Regions from separate parts of the Arthrobacter sp. MDT2-3 genome, predicted to be linked through region 4. Evidence: riboswitches for the same ligand, from Rfam matches in the RefSeq annotation. Region 4 holds a riboswitch; each other region holds the start of a gene.
The links. Region 4 has a riboswitch for cyclic di-AMP ahead of AC5RUQ_RS20020 (C40 family peptidase). Riboswitches for the same ligand answer to the same signal wherever they lie in the genome.
Positions count from the first base shown of each region.

Region 1: linked by a shared signal. The riboswitch ahead of AC5RUQ_RS05295 (aggregation-promoting factor C-terminal-like domain-containing protein) and the one ahead of AC5RUQ_RS20020 (C40 family peptidase) in region 4 are both predicted to bind cyclic di-AMP.
Region 2: linked by a shared signal. The riboswitch ahead of AC5RUQ_RS19080 (LysM peptidoglycan-binding domain-containing protein) and the one ahead of AC5RUQ_RS20020 (C40 family peptidase) in region 4 are both predicted to bind cyclic di-AMP.
Region 3: linked by a shared signal. The riboswitch ahead of AC5RUQ_RS01285 (NlpC/P60 family protein) and the one ahead of AC5RUQ_RS20020 (C40 family peptidase) in region 4 are both predicted to bind cyclic di-AMP.

Region 1 covers NZ_JBNHFS010000001.1:1,120,744-1,124,446, reverse strand. The annotation lists gene AC5RUQ_RS05305 (response regulator transcription factor) at 1-172, shown strand, start outside; gene AC5RUQ_RS05300 (HAMP domain-containing sensor histidine kinase) at 180-1,682, shown strand; cyclic di-AMP (ydaO/yuaA leader) riboswitch at 1,803-1,963, shown strand; gene AC5RUQ_RS05295 (aggregation-promoting factor C-terminal-like domain-containing protein) at 1,969-2,712, shown strand; partial or broken gene AC5RUQ_RS05290 (hypothetical protein) at 2,876-2,938, shown strand; gene AC5RUQ_RS05285 (HAD-IA family hydrolase) at 3,008-3,697, opposite strand.
Region 2 covers NZ_JBNHFS010000008.1:38,200-41,902, forward strand. The annotation lists gene AC5RUQ_RS19065 (DNA alkylation repair protein) at 1-17, opposite strand, end outside; gene AC5RUQ_RS19070 (TraR/DksA family transcriptional regulator) at 14-373, opposite strand; gene AC5RUQ_RS19075 (dienelactone hydrolase family protein) at 520-1,494, opposite strand; cyclic di-AMP (ydaO/yuaA leader) riboswitch at 1,799-1,962, shown strand; gene AC5RUQ_RS19080 (LysM peptidoglycan-binding domain-containing protein) at 1,966-2,838, shown strand; gene AC5RUQ_RS19085 (protein adenylyltransferase SelO) at 3,008-3,703, opposite strand, start outside.
Region 3 covers NZ_JBNHFS010000001.1:272,128-275,830, reverse strand. The annotation lists gene AC5RUQ_RS01290 (dihydrofolate reductase family protein) at 1-429, shown strand, start outside; gene AC5RUQ_RS01285 (NlpC/P60 family protein) at 633-1,424, opposite strand; cyclic di-AMP (ydaO/yuaA leader) riboswitch at 1,428-1,619, opposite strand; gene AC5RUQ_RS01280 (AMP-binding protein) at 1,719-3,703, opposite strand, start outside.
Region 4 covers NZ_JBNHFS010000009.1:52,782-56,484, reverse strand. The annotation lists gene AC5RUQ_RS20025 (NlpC/P60 family protein) at 173-946, opposite strand; gene AC5RUQ_RS20020 (C40 family peptidase) at 1,113-1,796, opposite strand; cyclic di-AMP (ydaO/yuaA leader) riboswitch at 1,867-2,049, opposite strand; gene AC5RUQ_RS20015 (M23 family metallopeptidase) at 2,178-2,999, opposite strand; cyclic di-AMP (ydaO/yuaA leader) riboswitch at 3,010-3,221, opposite strand; gene AC5RUQ_RS20010 (iron-dependent transcriptional repressor DtxR) at 3,368-3,703, opposite strand, start outside.

The sequences.
Region 1 (3,703 bases), on a different contig from region 4:
CGTCATCAGCAAGGCGCAGATCCTGGACCGCGTGTGGGACTACGACTTCGGCGGCCAGGCCAACATTGTGGAGCTTTACATCTCCTACCTGCGCAAGAAGGTGGACGCAGTTCACCCGCCCATGATCCACACCGTGCGCGGCGCCGGGTACGTCATCAAGCCTGCCGAGTAGGCGCACCATGGCGTCACAACAGGCAGCCGATCCCCATCGCCGAAGCTGGCTCAAACCCGGCACCTGGCACTTGCGTACCCGCCTCATCCTCCTGGCCATGGCCCTGCTGATTGCCATCTGCGGTGCCGTGGGCGTTGCAAGCTACGCCTCCATGGATGCGTTCCTGACCCGCCAGCTGGACGAACAGCTAAGCCAAGCTGCAGAGCGGTCCAACAATCCGGGCCGCCCTCCCATGGGCGGCTCCAACGGAAGGGACCCCTTGGACGCCCGCGGCCAAAGCGTGGGAACCATGAACGCCCGCATCCTGAACGGCCAGGTGAACAGTGGTGGATTCCTCACCTCGGACACCACGCGTTCCGCCCTGTCCGCCGAGGACAAGCAGACGCTGCTGGCACTGGCGACAGATGCGGAGCCCGTGGACCGTACCCTCTCGAACGGTGGCTACCGCCTGCTGGCGGTGAAGACCACCTTTGGCGATGTCCTGGTCACGGGACTCCCCCTCGCTGCCAAAGAAAGCACGCTTGCCTCCCTCGTGTGGACCTTTGCGGTCGTTTCGCTTGGCGGGTTGCTTTTGATCGGATTAGTTGGCACGGTCCTGATCCGACGCACCATGAAACCTCTCGAGCAGCTGTCGGAGGTTGCCACCCGGGTATCGCAGCTGCCCCTGGACGCGGGCGAGGTGGCGCTCGCGGTGCGCGTACCGCCGTCGAACTCCAATCCCGGGACGGAAGTGGGCAGCGTCGGGCACGCGCTCAACCTCATGCTGGACAACGTGGCAAACGCGCTGCAGGCGCGCCAGAAGAGCGAAACGAAGGTGCGCCAGTTTGTGGCCGACGCCTCCCACGAGCTGCGCACTCCCCTGACCGCCATCCGCGGCTACACCGAATTGATGAGGATGACGGAGTCTTTCACCCCGGACGGCCAAAAGTCCCTGGCCCGTGTACAGAGCCAGTCGGAGCGGATGACTGCCTTAGTGGAAGACCTGCTGCTGCTTGCCCGGCTTGATGAGGGCCAGCCGTTGAAGCTCAGCGAGGTGGACCTTACGCAGCTGGTGGTCGAAAGCGTCAGCGATGAAAAGGTGATGGCACCGGGCCACAACTGGCGGCTGGAACTTCCGGATGAGCCCGTGGTGGTCACCGGTGACGCCTCCCAGCTGCGCCAGGTGCTGATGAACCTGCTTTCCAACGCGCGCAAACACACGCCTGCCGGCACCACTGTTGTTACCGGCGTGGGAAAGACCGCTGGAGGTGCCGCGTTGATAACGGTAACGGACGACGGCGCCGGCATCCCGGCCGAGTTTGTGGACCATGTTTTTTCGCGCTTCGCCCGCGCAGACGCGGCGCGGAAGGGCGCGGAAGATGGGGCGGGCACTGCAGCAGCCGAAGGCACCAGCGGCCTGGGGTTGTCCATCGTGGAATCTATTGTGGAAGCCCACGGAGGAAGGGTAACGGTGACATCACAACCGGGGCGCACACAGTTCGCCTTACAGCTCCCCTCGAGGTGGCGCTAGCAGCAAGGCGACGCGCCGCCGTCGTGATCTCTGTTACCAAAATGTGACTTACGCGCTGCACTCCTGTACCGTCGATTGGGTGCAGTTCGTGTTCGAGCCGCATATCCGGATGACGCCAAGCTCTGCCACTTCCCGGATTCCCTTTGAACAAAGGCAGAGGCGGGGGACCCACCGTCCCGGGCACTGATTGCCCTTGGGGTTAAGCCAGCACGTGATCTTTCCGTGCGGCCGGATGCCCTCATCCGAACCCGACAGCTAACTCCGCAGGTGTGAGAGGCGATCCATCATGTTCAAAATCCTGGTAAAACCACGTCCGAAAACCCGGCCTGCACCGCTCGCCGGACCGGAAGCCGGCAAAATCCCTTCCTTCGGCAAGCGCGCGGCCGTGGTGGCCGCATCCTGCGCACTCCTCGTCGGAGTGGGAGCTGCGGGACAGGCTACGGAAACCAGCATCCGCGTAGCGGCCACCGAGACGCAGGCCGCCCAGGCGCAGTCGAACCTCAGCATCGAGAAGAGCGAGATTACCTCAAATCCCGCGCCTGAGCCCGCCGTTCCGGAGATAGCTGTAGCCCCGCAGGCGGCCGAGCCCGCCCCTGCGCCGGCTCCCGAGCCTGCACCGGCACCCGCTCCCGAGCCCGCTCCGGCACCCGCTCCCGAGGCGGCTCCAGTACCTGAGCCTGCTCCGGCCCCGGCGCCCGAGCCTGCGCCCGCCGTCGCGGTCAACGATCCCGCCGGCGCCCAGGCTTACGCCGCCAGCCAGCTGGCGAACTACGGCTGGGCTCCTGACCAGATGCAGTGCCTGGTAACCCTATGGGACAAGGAATCGGACTGGACCACCACGGCCACCAACCCGAGCAGCGGCGCCTACGGCATCGTCCAGTCCCTGCCGGCTGAGAAGATGGCCAGCGCCGGTGCGGACTACCTCACCAACTACCGCACGCAGATCAACTGGGGCCTGAACTACATCCAGGAGCGTTACCAGTCCCCGTGCGGTGCCCTGAACTTCCACCTGTCGAATAACTGGTACTAGACAGTACGGGCACACCCGCTCTGCAACACGGGCGGCGTACTAATCAGCCCCGCACGTCTGGATCCCGCAGCTTCTGGGTCCCACACCTTTGAAGGACCGGGCCGACGTGGAACTGGACACGCAACCCCGGATTGTTGAGGTCCCTGAGGATCTTGCCGCTGCAATGGCTGCGGAGCCGGCGGCGCAGGAGTTCTACGCGACCCTGGGCTACAGCGCCCAGCGGCGGTACGTGGAGCCGCTGGGCGAAGCCAAAACTCCCGAGACCAGGTCGCGACGCATTGCCAGGTGGCGGACCTCAAAGCCGGAAAGAAATGACCGTCCGGCCCTCCTTGTCCTTGTCCACTCGGGCGGCGACGGCACCGTAATCAGGAATATGCAGGACCCCCGCCGGAAGCGGCCCGGTGTTCGGCCCCACGGCTACGGTTGGGATACCGGCGGCCACCCCGGCCGCAATGCCGGCGGGAGCGTCTTCAAACACCACGGCGTCGGAGGGATCCACGCCGAGACCGGCAGCGGCCTTCAGGTATCCCTCGGGATCCGGTTTGCCCCGGGTCACCAGTTCGGCCGTCACGACGGTGGCCGGCATGGCCAGCCCCGCTGCCCCCATCCGGATGTCAGCAAGGACCCGGTCAGCTGATGTCACCAGCGCGACGGCGTCCGCCGGCAGGGTGCTCAGCAGCCGGGCGGCTCCGGGCAGCGGCAGGATGCCCTCGGTCCGGAGGCGTTCCATGGCGCCCAGTTCCGCTGTCAGCGCCAGCACATCCGCCCCGGGCGGCGCGAAACGCCGGACGGTATCGCCGGCTTGGACGCCGTGCGACGTCCGGAGTATTTCCTCGATGTCCAGCCCGTAGCGCGCCGCGAATTCACCCCAGACCTGTTCCACCACTGCCGTGGAATCCACCAGGGTGCCGTCCATGTCGAAGAGGACGGCGCGGCAGGTCAGGGTCCGGACAGCAGCCGGTGTGGAGGCGTTCACGGTCCCCATTGTGCC
Region 2 (3,703 bases), on a different contig from region 4:
TCCACGCCGCTGCTCATTGACTGCGGCCTGCCGATGCGTGCCGGATGCAGAACGGGGTCCACGGCCGTGCCTCCAGCCTGCCTTCGGCGATGGCGTCCCCGCAGACCGCGCAGGTCCCATAGGTGCCGACGGCGATCCTGGCCAGGGCCGCCTCCACCTCGCCGAGCCCAATGCTGCTCTGCTTCAGCAGGGCGGACGCCTGGGACAGTTCGAAGGCGATGGTGGAGCCCTCCGGATCATGCTCGTCGTCCACGTTGGAGTCCTGGCGTGCTGAATTTGCGGAGGCGATGTCCGCGCGGAGGGCCGGCAGGAGGGCCGCCTTCCGCTCCCGTTCCTCCTCGAGCAGGAGACGGAACCGTTCGTAGTCGGGCATGGGAAAAGCCTACGCGGGGTCAGGACCAGTTCCTCGCCACCGGTGGTTCCAGGCGGCGCACGGCGAGCCGTCTTTGACGGCCAGCATTTCTCGTTATGGAGCGGAGAAACATCCGCCTTCCGCACGCCAGGCGCGCATGCCGCGCCCTAGAGGTGCTCGCCGAACCACGCGAGGGTATCGTTCCACGCCGCCGTAGCCTGGGCTTCGTTGTAGCGGTCGCCGGTGTCGTTATGGAAGGCATGGTCAACGCCGGGGTAGACAGTGAGCTGATGGACAACATCAGTGGCTGCGAGCGCATCCTTGAGAGCAGGCATCGCGCCCGTGATGCGCTGGTCAAGTTCGGCATAAACGCCGAAAACGGCGGCCCTGATGTCCGGCACTTTGGCCAGGTCAGGGGCCGGCCCATAAAACGCCGAGGTGGCTTTTAACCCGTCCAGCTCGGTGGCCGCCTGCCATGTAATGCCGCCGCCGAAGCAGTAGCCGGTCATGGCGATACGGCCGCCGTCCACGAAGTCCTGGGCTTTGAGATACTCCAGTGCTGCTGCGAAGTCGGCAACGTGGCGCGGGGCGCCGGCTTGGGTGAGGGCACCGGGAACTGCGTCGCGGTCCATGTTTGCAGTCCCGCCCTCCCGGCTGAGCAGGTCAAGGGCAAGGGCCGCGTAGCCCGCTTTCGCGAAGCGGCGGGCCACATCTTCGATATGGGGTGTCAGGCCGCGGTTTTCATGGCAGATCAGCACGGCAGGGCTGCGCCCTTCCCGCTCCGGCCTGGCCTGGTAGGCACTGATTGAGGTTCCGCCGGACGAAAACTGTACGGTCGCCGTCGTCATCCCTGGCGCACCCTCCGGAACGGAAAGCGGGCTCTTTGCCCCGGGCACAGCACCGGAACCGGCAGTGCCGGCGGCCGAAGATGTTGAAGGCTCCGGGGTGGGCATGGGGTCGGTGCTCCGCGGTACCTCACTGGGCGTACAGCCCACCAGCAGCATCGCCGCCGCTGCTGCTGCCATGCTGCCGGTGATGAAGGCAACCCGCCGGGTGAAGGTCCGCTGACTCAGCGCGCCGGCACGGTAGTCGTCAAAAAATTCCTCGATCAGGTATTTCTCATACTTGCCTAGCTGGGTCACTATGCCTCCTCGCCGGTGCCGAACATCCTCCTCCGTCCGGTACCTCCGGGCAAGGTTCGCGGCCACTTTTCGAGATCCTTTATCAGTTTGTGACAAACAACACGGCCAGATGTGCGGCGCGCCTATTTCGGGTGGTCAGCCGGATGCGGCAAATGAGTCTATTCGATTGCTAAATACGATAGGAACACCTCGTATGTTACCCAAATGTGACAATCGGTCCGGAATCAGGTTATGGTCTTCAGGTGTCCCTCTCAGACGGGACATTCCCGTCAGTATGCCGAGCCCTGCCACTGACCCGGGATTCAATCGTTTCCAGCTGGCAGGGACGGGGGAACCAAGTTTCCGCGGCCTCCTACGAGGCCTTGGGGTTAAGTCGATAGCGCCTCCGTTCCGTGCGGAGTCGCTGCCGGCCGGGTATCTCCAACCCGAACCCGACAGCTCACCCCGCAGGCATGGGAGAGGCGATCAACCGTGTCAAAAAATTCCACCACCGCCCGTCACCGCGCGACTCCGGCCCGCTCCATCGCGCTCGAGGGCTTGGCTGTCTCAGCCAAGTCGCTTGGCCGCCCGGCGCTCGCCGTAGCCGCAGCTTCCGGCATTGCCTTCGGTGTAGGCGCCCCGGCCCACGCAGGCGTTACCGGTCCGGACACCACTGAGACCACCAACACCCAGGCTTATGCAGCACCTGCTGCTGCAGTGGCTGCCCCCGCAGCAACAGCTGCAGCCAACGTGCACACCGTCGTCTCCGGCGACACCCTGGGCGCCATCTCGGCCGCCAACGGTGTAGCCCTGAATGACGTTCTGTCCGCCAACGGCCTGGCGATCGACGCGATCATCTTCCCCGGCGACCAGATCCAGATCCCCGGTGCCGGTGCCGTTGCAGCTGCTCCGGCTCCCGCCAAGGCTGCTGCTCCGGCTCCCGTCAAGGCTGCTGTTGCTGCCGCTCCCGCTAACACCGGAATGAACCTGTCCTACGCCTCCACGACGCCTGCTCCGGCTCCGGCAGCACCCGCTCCGGCACCGGCAGCCGCCGGCACCGGCACCGGCGCAGCCATCCTGGCGGCCGCTTACGGCCAGCTGGGCGTCCAGCAGGACTGCACCGCCATGGTGGAGAAGGCTCTCCGCTCCGTGGGCAAGGGCGTTGGCGACCTCGCCCCGGGCCAGTTCTACCAGTACGGCTCCACTGTGGGCACCCCCGCTCCCGGTGACCTGGTGATCACCGCCGGCCACGTGGGCGTCTTCGCCGGCAACGGCCAGGTTGTCAGCGGCGGCGTGGACGGTTTCAAGACCGAGGTCCACTCCATCAGCTGGCTCAGCGGCGCTTCCTTCGTCCGCGTAGCGTAGTCACACCACCCGAACAGGGGCGGCAGACGGGATTGTTCCCGGCTGCCGCCCCTGTTTTGTTGTCCGGGCCTGTTGTTGCCAGGCCCTGTTTTGTTGTCCGGCCCTCCAGGCAGCCGGCCCGCAGGTGCCTTGGCTGCTTATACTGTGGCTGCTTCAGTGCCGTGCGTGCTCAGGTGCCGCAGAAGGTCTGGTAGCTGCCGAAGTCCTCCGGCGCTCCCTCGGTGTAGCGTTCGACCCCCGGCCGCTCGTGGAAGGGGTCACGGACCACGTCGAGGAGTTGGTTGAAAGGACCAAGGTCTCCCTCCGTTGCTGCGGCGAGCGCTTCCTCCACCAGGTGATTGCGCGGTATGTAGGCGGGGTTGACCCGGTCCATCATGCCGGCGTCGGGTTGCAGGGCACGCCACCGCTCCGCCCACGCGTCGAAGGCAGCCAGGTCAAGGACCATTCCCCTGGCCGGGCGGTCATTTCCCCTTGCCGCGTGGGCCAGGTTCCGGAGAAAGGACGTGTAGTCGATTGGTCCGTCCCTCAAGAGTGCCACCAGCCCGTCCACCACCTCCGAGGCTTCTTCAGCCTCAGGGGTTCCCGCTGGGGCTTCCGCCACACCGAGTTTGGTTTTCATGCCGGAGAACCATGCGTCACTGTATTGGCGGCGGAACTTGCCGAGTGCCTCGACGGCAGGGGCCACGGCCTGTTCCTGGTCCTCGTTGAAAAGCGGCAGCATGGCCTCGGCGAGTCGGGCCAGGTTCCATTCGGCAATGACCGGCTGGTTGGCGTACGCATAACGCCCGCCGACGTCAATGGAGCTGTAGACCGCGGCAGGATTAAAGGCGTCCATGAAAGCGCAGGGCCCGTAGTCGATGGTTTC
Region 3 (3,703 bases), on a different contig from region 4:
GCGCTGTACGGGCGCAAACTGTGGGAGACGATGAGCTCCCACTGGCCGACGGCCGACCAGCAGCCCGGCGCCACGCCGGCGCACATCGAGTTTGCCCGCCGCTGGCGGGCCATGCCGAAAATGGTGTTCTCCTCGACGCCCAGCACGGTCGACTGGAACACCCGCCTGGCCACCGGCGACGCGGTCACCGAGATCACCCGGCTCAAAGCGGATGACGGCGGCTTCATGGACATCGGCGGTGCCACACTCGCCGCGGCGGCCATGCGGGCCGGACTGATCGACGAATACATGATGGTCACCCATCCGGTCCTGGTGGGCGGCGGCACGCCGTTCTTCACAGCCTTGGACAACTGGGTGAACCTCAACCTGGTGGAGACCCGGAAGTTTCCCGACGGTGTGGTCCTGACCAGGTATGAGACCAGGCGCTGAGTCGAGTTGCGGGAGCAGCAGGCGGCATCTTGGTTGCTTCGCGTACGCGGCGGAACTCAGTCCGCGGCCGAAGGTCGGGAAGGCATGGGGCAACATAACCACGCGATCCGGCGGAAATGGCAGTGCTCCAATGTGCAGAGGGCATGCTGAAGGCCGGTGAGTTAATGCCCCCAAGGCATTGACTCACCGGCCTTCAGTAGTTTCTATTTGCCTGCGCGGACGAAGGTGACGGCGCCCTTGGAGGTCATCCAGGTCAGGGGGTGGACGGCGGTTTCGTTCTTGCCGTTCAGGCCGGAGCTGAGGACCTGGCCGTTGCCGACGTAGATGCCCACGTGGCCGGACTGGACAACCATGTCACCGGGCTGGGGATCAGTGACGACGGTGCCGTAGTTCATGAACTGCATCGGACCAAGGTCACCGACAGGAATCCCTGCAGCATTCAGGGCATTTTCGACCAGTCGTGTGCAGTCCTGAATCATGCCGATCTGGGCGTAAGCGGAGGACACCATAATGGCATTTACGCCTCCCGCTGCCGGGGCAGGAGCCGGAGCGGGAGCGGGAGCGGCGGGCGTGACGGTTACCTGGGCCTTGGCCGGCGCAACGGCCTGCGTCTTGACGGCGGCAGAAGCGGCAGGAGCGGCAGCTTTGGGGGCCTCGACGACGACTGGTTTGGGTGCTTCGACGACGGGGGCAGGCGTGGTCTTGACGGCGGGACGCTCGAAGGAGATCTGCACTGTGGCGTCTGCGCTGAGCGGGGTTTGTACCTGGCTGGCGACTTCCAGGTTCGATGCCGGCTCGGCTTCGCGCTGGGTTGGGGCGTCTGCTGCCTGGGCGGCGATGCCGCTGGTCAGGACGAGGCCGGAAGCGGCTGCAATGACGGCGGCCTGACGGCCTACACCGCCGGCGTGGCCGGCGAAGGATTTGGACAGGACCGCCAGGGGGCTGGTCTGGACGGGGACCGCGCGGCGGCGGCCGTGAGCTTTGCCATTGGGCATGAAAGAGCCTCTCCCACTGCCTGCGAGGTTAGCTGTCGGATTCGGATGGGAGACACCCGGCCGTGGTGATGCGCGAAAGGCACCAGGCACGGCTTCACCCCAAGGCCTGCCGGAAGCAGGCCGTTATTGGGTTCCCCGTCTCTGCCGGACGATTTTGCGAACGGATCCCGGGCAGCGGCAGAGTTAGGCAAGTCTGCTCAGGAGTGCCGCATTCGGAGAAACGGGCACGGCTTCAGACCCTACGTCACAACAGCCCCATTTGTCACATTTGCATAACGCACTTCGGGCTGGGACTTACGTCAATCGTTCCCGTTCAACGGGGCGTAGCAACGATGTGAAGCATCGCCCCGTTGATTTAAAGGCCGCCGTAGTGGGCAACCACCTGCAGAGTGCCCAGTAGCCCATCCCCAGCACGAGGGACCCGGCAACCGCAAGGACCGGGTTGATGGGAAGCAGCAGCGGGTAGACCAGCCAGTGGGTGAGGTAGATATACAGGGACGCCGCGGCCAGCCAGCCGATGACCCGGCGCAGGACGGCCGGCACCGGCAGGGCTGGCACCCACACCAGCAGCAGAATGCCTGCAGCGACGGTGACATCGCGGACGGTGCTGCCGAAGAACCCCGGCAGCGTCATCAGGGTGATGACCGAGACAGTAATCCTGTGGAAGTGTGTGCGGGCCCGGGCGAGCGCCCAGCCGAGCGCGAAGAGCCAGAACACGGGCGGCGGCTTGGGAAGGCCAGGATCCACGATGTCGTACCGGCTGAGCAGCGCGATGGCCACCAGCCCCACGGCGAAAGCGAACGGCGCACGGCGCTCCACCCGGTCAACCCAGGGCACGGCCATAAGCGCTGCCACGGCCAACAGGATGTACACCAGCAGTTCCACAAACCAGAAATGCCACTGCGTGGTTACTTGCTCGGGCCCAACTATGGCGTTCAACAGGAAGATGTTGGCAACGCTGTAGCGGTCCGTGAGCACGTAGGCCACGGCGATAAAAGCGGTGGAGGGCACAACTATCCGGGCCACACCGCGGAGCTGGCGGCGCAGCCGCGGGAGCCGCTGGTCCGCCAACTGGAAGCGTGCGAAGTTGTAGCCGGCCACCACGAAGAGCAGGTGGGCGGTCTGGAACATGATCAGCTCCACGTGCGTGGCCACAATGCACACGATGGCGACGGCCCGGAGCACAATCGAGGTTTCCAGGAAGGAAAAGGGGCTCCGCCGCCTGGGCTTCCGGCGGCGCTCCAATTCCCGCACCGGCAAAAGGTGCCAGTCGGAAGGAAGCTGTCCCAGGACACGTTCCAGCTGAACCGAGACCGCCACGTAGGACAGCGAGTCGCCGTCAAGGGAGACGAACGTGTCGTCGTTTCCCACAACGGGGCATTCCAGGGCCTCGGCGAAAATGCTTCGGATGTCGTCGGGGTTGCCGGCGGGGGTTGGGCCCTCCGGTGCCGGCTTGGCGGTTGCGGCGCGGGCGGTACCGACGGCACCCGCAGCAGCGGGCGCTGGAGCGGCAAGTCCCAGGACGGCCGGGTAGTCCACCTTGCCGGTGGTCAGGCGCGGGAGGGCTTCCACGGCATGGATCACGACGGCGGTGCGCGGCAGCCCCAGCGTGCCGGCCAGGGTCTTGGCGAGCAAACCGCCGTCGTGCCCGCCTTCGACGGCGACCACAAGGCGGTCGTCGGTGCCGGCGGCGGCTGCGGTGATTCCCATGTCGGCGAAGATCCGCTCCACCTGGCCGAGGTCCACGCGCAGGCCGACAATTTTCACGAACCGGCTGCGCCGTCCCACCACCTCGTACAGGCCGTTCGGGTGCCGGCGGGCGAGGTCTCCGGTGCGCAGTTCGCGGACTTCCCGGCCGAGTGCCAGGTCCCCGGGGTGGTCGGCGTAACCGAGCATGACGTTGGGGCCGCTGTAGACCAGTTCCCCGTCTGCCAGGTCCTCCACCGGTTCAATGCGGAAGGATCCGCCCGGTACGGGGACGCCGATGGTTTCAGCATGGTCGGCGGCCAGGTCAGGTGGCAGATAGGCCATCCGGGCGGTGGCTTCCGTTGCTCCATACATCACGAAGAGGTCCCAGCCGCGGCGCTGCCCGGTTTCCGCCCAGGCGCGCACCTTCTCCGGTGCCAGCCGTCCGCCGGCCTGGGTGACGTAGCGCAGGTTGGGCAGGTCCGCATCGGCGAAGCCCACCCGCTCCAGGAGGTCGAAGGTGTAGGGAACCGCCGCGAAGGAGGTGGCCTGCCGTTCCCGGAAGAGATCCCAAAAGCAGGGATCCACCACTG
Region 4 (3,703 bases):
GAGCACGCGGTGCCGTGTCCGGCCGGAATTCGTGAACTCCCGCATCTTGCCCAGTTCGCTGCTCGCAGCTTGCCGGGAGTCAACACCATGCCGGGAGTTAACAGACAAGACCCCCGCCGCAAGGGCAGGGGTCCTGTTTAGGGATCAGACGCGCATCCGAGGCCGGAGAGCATTAGCTAACGCGGATGAACACCGGGCCGGAACCAACGTTGGCGCTGAAGACTACGGTCTGGTTACCGTTGTAGCCGCCGTGCACTGCCTGGCCGTTACCGGCGTAGACAGCTATGTGGGCCATGCCGGAGCCACCATCGGCGTAGTAAATCAGGTCGCCCGGCTGGGCTTCAGCAGCGCTCACGGTGCGGCCCAAGGAGAGGTAGCCTGCAGGCCAGTCGTGGAAGTTGATGCCCACGGCAGCCAGCGAGTTGGTCACCAGCATGGTGCAGTCCTGCATAACGCCAAGCTGGGCGTAGGCTGCGGACAGGATAGCTGCACCCTTGCCGCTTGCCGAGGCAGGAGCGGCGGGGGCTGCTGCAGCCGGAGCTGTAGCGGTCACCTTCGCAACAGCGGCGGTCCTTGCGGCCGGAGCAGGAGCCGGAGCGGCTTCCTGGACCTCCACCTCGGGCTCCGGAGCTTCCACAACGGGAGCCGGCGTGGTGGTCACAGCAGGCTTCTCGAAGGAGATGGCAATGGTGGACGCAGCGGAGATCGGAGCCTCAACCGTTGATTCGACTTCCAGCGTGGAGGCCGGAGCTGAGTCACGCTGGACGTTGGCGTCAGCAGCGTTCGCCGCGAGGCCGCTGGTCAGGACCAGGCCGGAAGCGGCTGCGATAACGGCTGCCTGGCGTCCTACACCGCCGGCGTTGTCGCCGACAGCCTTGGCAATGATGGCGAGCGAGTTGGTCTTGGTGGCCTCGGCGCGGTGCCGTGCGGTTGCACGAGTAGTCATCAGTTCTCTCTTTCGTTTCCTTCAAAGCCGCATGTGGGCAGCCAAAGGTGTTTGGACGCGCCGGCATCTTGGGGGTACGCCGGCACGTCCCGAACGGGGATGTGTGGTGATTTAGCGAAGAGCTGTTTGGGCAAAGAAAAAGCCCTTGGACCGTGAGGTCGAAGAACTAGTTCATAGTGAAGAATGCTGAGGAGCCGGTAGCAGCTACCGAGTGCAGCAGCGTTCCCTGGGAGGGGTTCAGGGCACTGATCATCATGCCGTTGCCGACGTAGATGCCGACGTGCGCGCCGCCGTTCTGCATAACCAGGTCACCCGGCTGCGGCGTGGAGGTGGGCTTCATTGCGGTCCACGCGTTGACGCGGGGGATGCTGATGCCGGCCTGGGCATAGACCCACTGGGTGAAGCCTGAGCAGTCCCAGCCGTTGGGGGTGGTGCCGCCCCAAACGTACGGACGGCCGATGCCGGTGTAGGCGAGGCCCGCAATTCCGGAAGTGGACGCGGAGGCAATTGTCTCCACGGCCTTGTCCGCAACGGAGTCGGCCGACGCGGTGGAAGCGGTGGTCACTCCCTGCTCATCGTCTGAGTCCGTGGACTGCGCAACTACCCGCTCAACAACGGGTGCCGGGGTGGTCTTGACCACGGGGCGCTCGAAGGAGACGGTAGCCGTGGGCGCCGCCGTGACAGCGAGGGCACTTTGTGCCGATCCGGATTCCGTGGAAGCGGAGACACCAGCGGTGGTGTCCGCTGCATTGGCCGGCAGGCCCATGGTCAGGATGAGGCCCGAGGCAGCTGCGATGACTGCAGCCTGGCGACCTACTGTCCCGGCATTGGCACTAACAGCCTTGGACATGGAGTCCAGGGGGTTGGTACGAACCGGTTGCGCACGGTGGCGCGCAGAATTATGGCGTGAAGACACGAAGGTAGCCTCTCCCAATGCCTACGAGGTGAGCTGTCGGATTCGGATGGGAGTCACCCGGCCGCGCGGCTTCCTGGGAAGCTTTTGCGACTTAACCCCAAGGCCTTCAAAAAGCTGAAGGCCAAAATTGGTTCCCCCGCCCCTGCCAGACGATGAAATGCGAACGGACCTTGAGCGGTGGCAGAGTTAGGCAATCCGCACAAGAGCGTCAACTTCGGAAAAGTTGACGCGAGTTAGACGGTACAGCAGTTTTGGAAGAATGTCACATTCAGGTCACGGCATGTCAACACCAAGTGATAGCTCACCGTCATTTGACTAAAGCCAACCGGTCGGGTCAACAACTTCGCCGTTGACCTGGACCTCAAAGTGGAGGTGGCACCCGGTGGAAGCCCCCGTGGTCCCGCTGAGGGCCACGACGTCCCCGCGGGACACCGTCTGCCCTTCCTTGACGCTGAAGGACGACAAGTGGTTGTAAGTGGTTTCCAGGCCGTTGCCGTGATCCACTACGACGCGGTTGCCGCCGCCGTACTGGTGCCAGCCGGCGAAGGTGACCGTTCCAGTGGCTGCGGCCAGAACAGAGGTGCCGCACTGGGCTACGTAGTCCTGTCCGCGGTGGAAGTCGCCGGAGCCTCCGGTGATCGGACTGACCCGGTAGCCGAACGGCGACGCAGTGGTCAAAGCAGCGAGCGGGGCGCCAAGACTTCCTGCGGAAGCGGCGCGGGTGATGGCACCGGCAGACTGGGCACTGAGCAGCTGCTTCAGTTTGCCGTCCGGGTCTGCCTGGGTAACCACAGCAGAGCGGCTGAAGTCTATCTGGGCACCTGCTTCCGCGGAAACCTGCGGCTGGGGCACAACAGCGGACGCGGCGACAGGAGTGGATCCCGAGGCATCCGTGGCCATCACGGGACTGGTGGCCGGCACGGTCACGGTGAGCACCAGTCCGGTGGCGGCCAGGGCGATGCCGGCCTTTTGGCCGATGCCGCTGGCAGCGGCGAATTCAGTAATTTGGCGGAAGGGACCCCGACGGCGGCGCGCATCACGGTGCGGATCGCGGGGGCGTTCCGAGGTGATGACTTCGACAACACGCGGTGTCGAAGCAGGGACCGCCGCGCGGCGGCGTCCCCTGGAATTCTGCATGGTCAAGAAGGGTTCCTCTCTGGAAAGCCTGCGAAGTTAGCTGTCGGATTCGGGTCAGAGAGTACAAAGACCCGGTCCGCCGTAAGCAAGCTTCGGCACAGAGATATCCCCGGAGGAATCCTTCACTGGAAGAGGCTTGCTGCTGACGGACTTCACCCCAAGGCAGTCCCCCGCTGCCGCTTGTGGTTCCCCCGCCTCTGCCAGTTACGACTCGTGCTCCTGATCCGCTGGCAGAGCTCGGCTCCAGATCAGGTAACGCTTTAATATCAACGCTTGGTTCAACTATAGATGCTTAAGCCCGAAAGTAACAATTCCGTTATCTTTGCGTAACGCAGTTCACACGGAGTATGGCGTCCGCTCTTTGCCTTTCAGCGGATCGCCACGAACACATGGGCGGCAACTTCCGGAGGCAGCTCCAAGGCACCTTCGATACCCGGAACCCGGACCGAGATGTAGTCACCCACCCGTTCCAGCGACACAGCCGCACCCGGCCGGATACCGCCTTCATCAAGCTGGGAGAGCAGTTCAGGCTCTACCTGGATGGGCTCGGCGAGCCGGCTGATGGTCACCACCGAGGCAGGACCGTACGACTTCATCGCCTCCAAAAGGCTAATGGCGCCATCCGCAAAACCCAGGGTCGGCACGCCGCCCAGGGCAGCAAGGCCGGGGATCGGGTTCCCATAAGGGGACTCAGTGGGATGGTT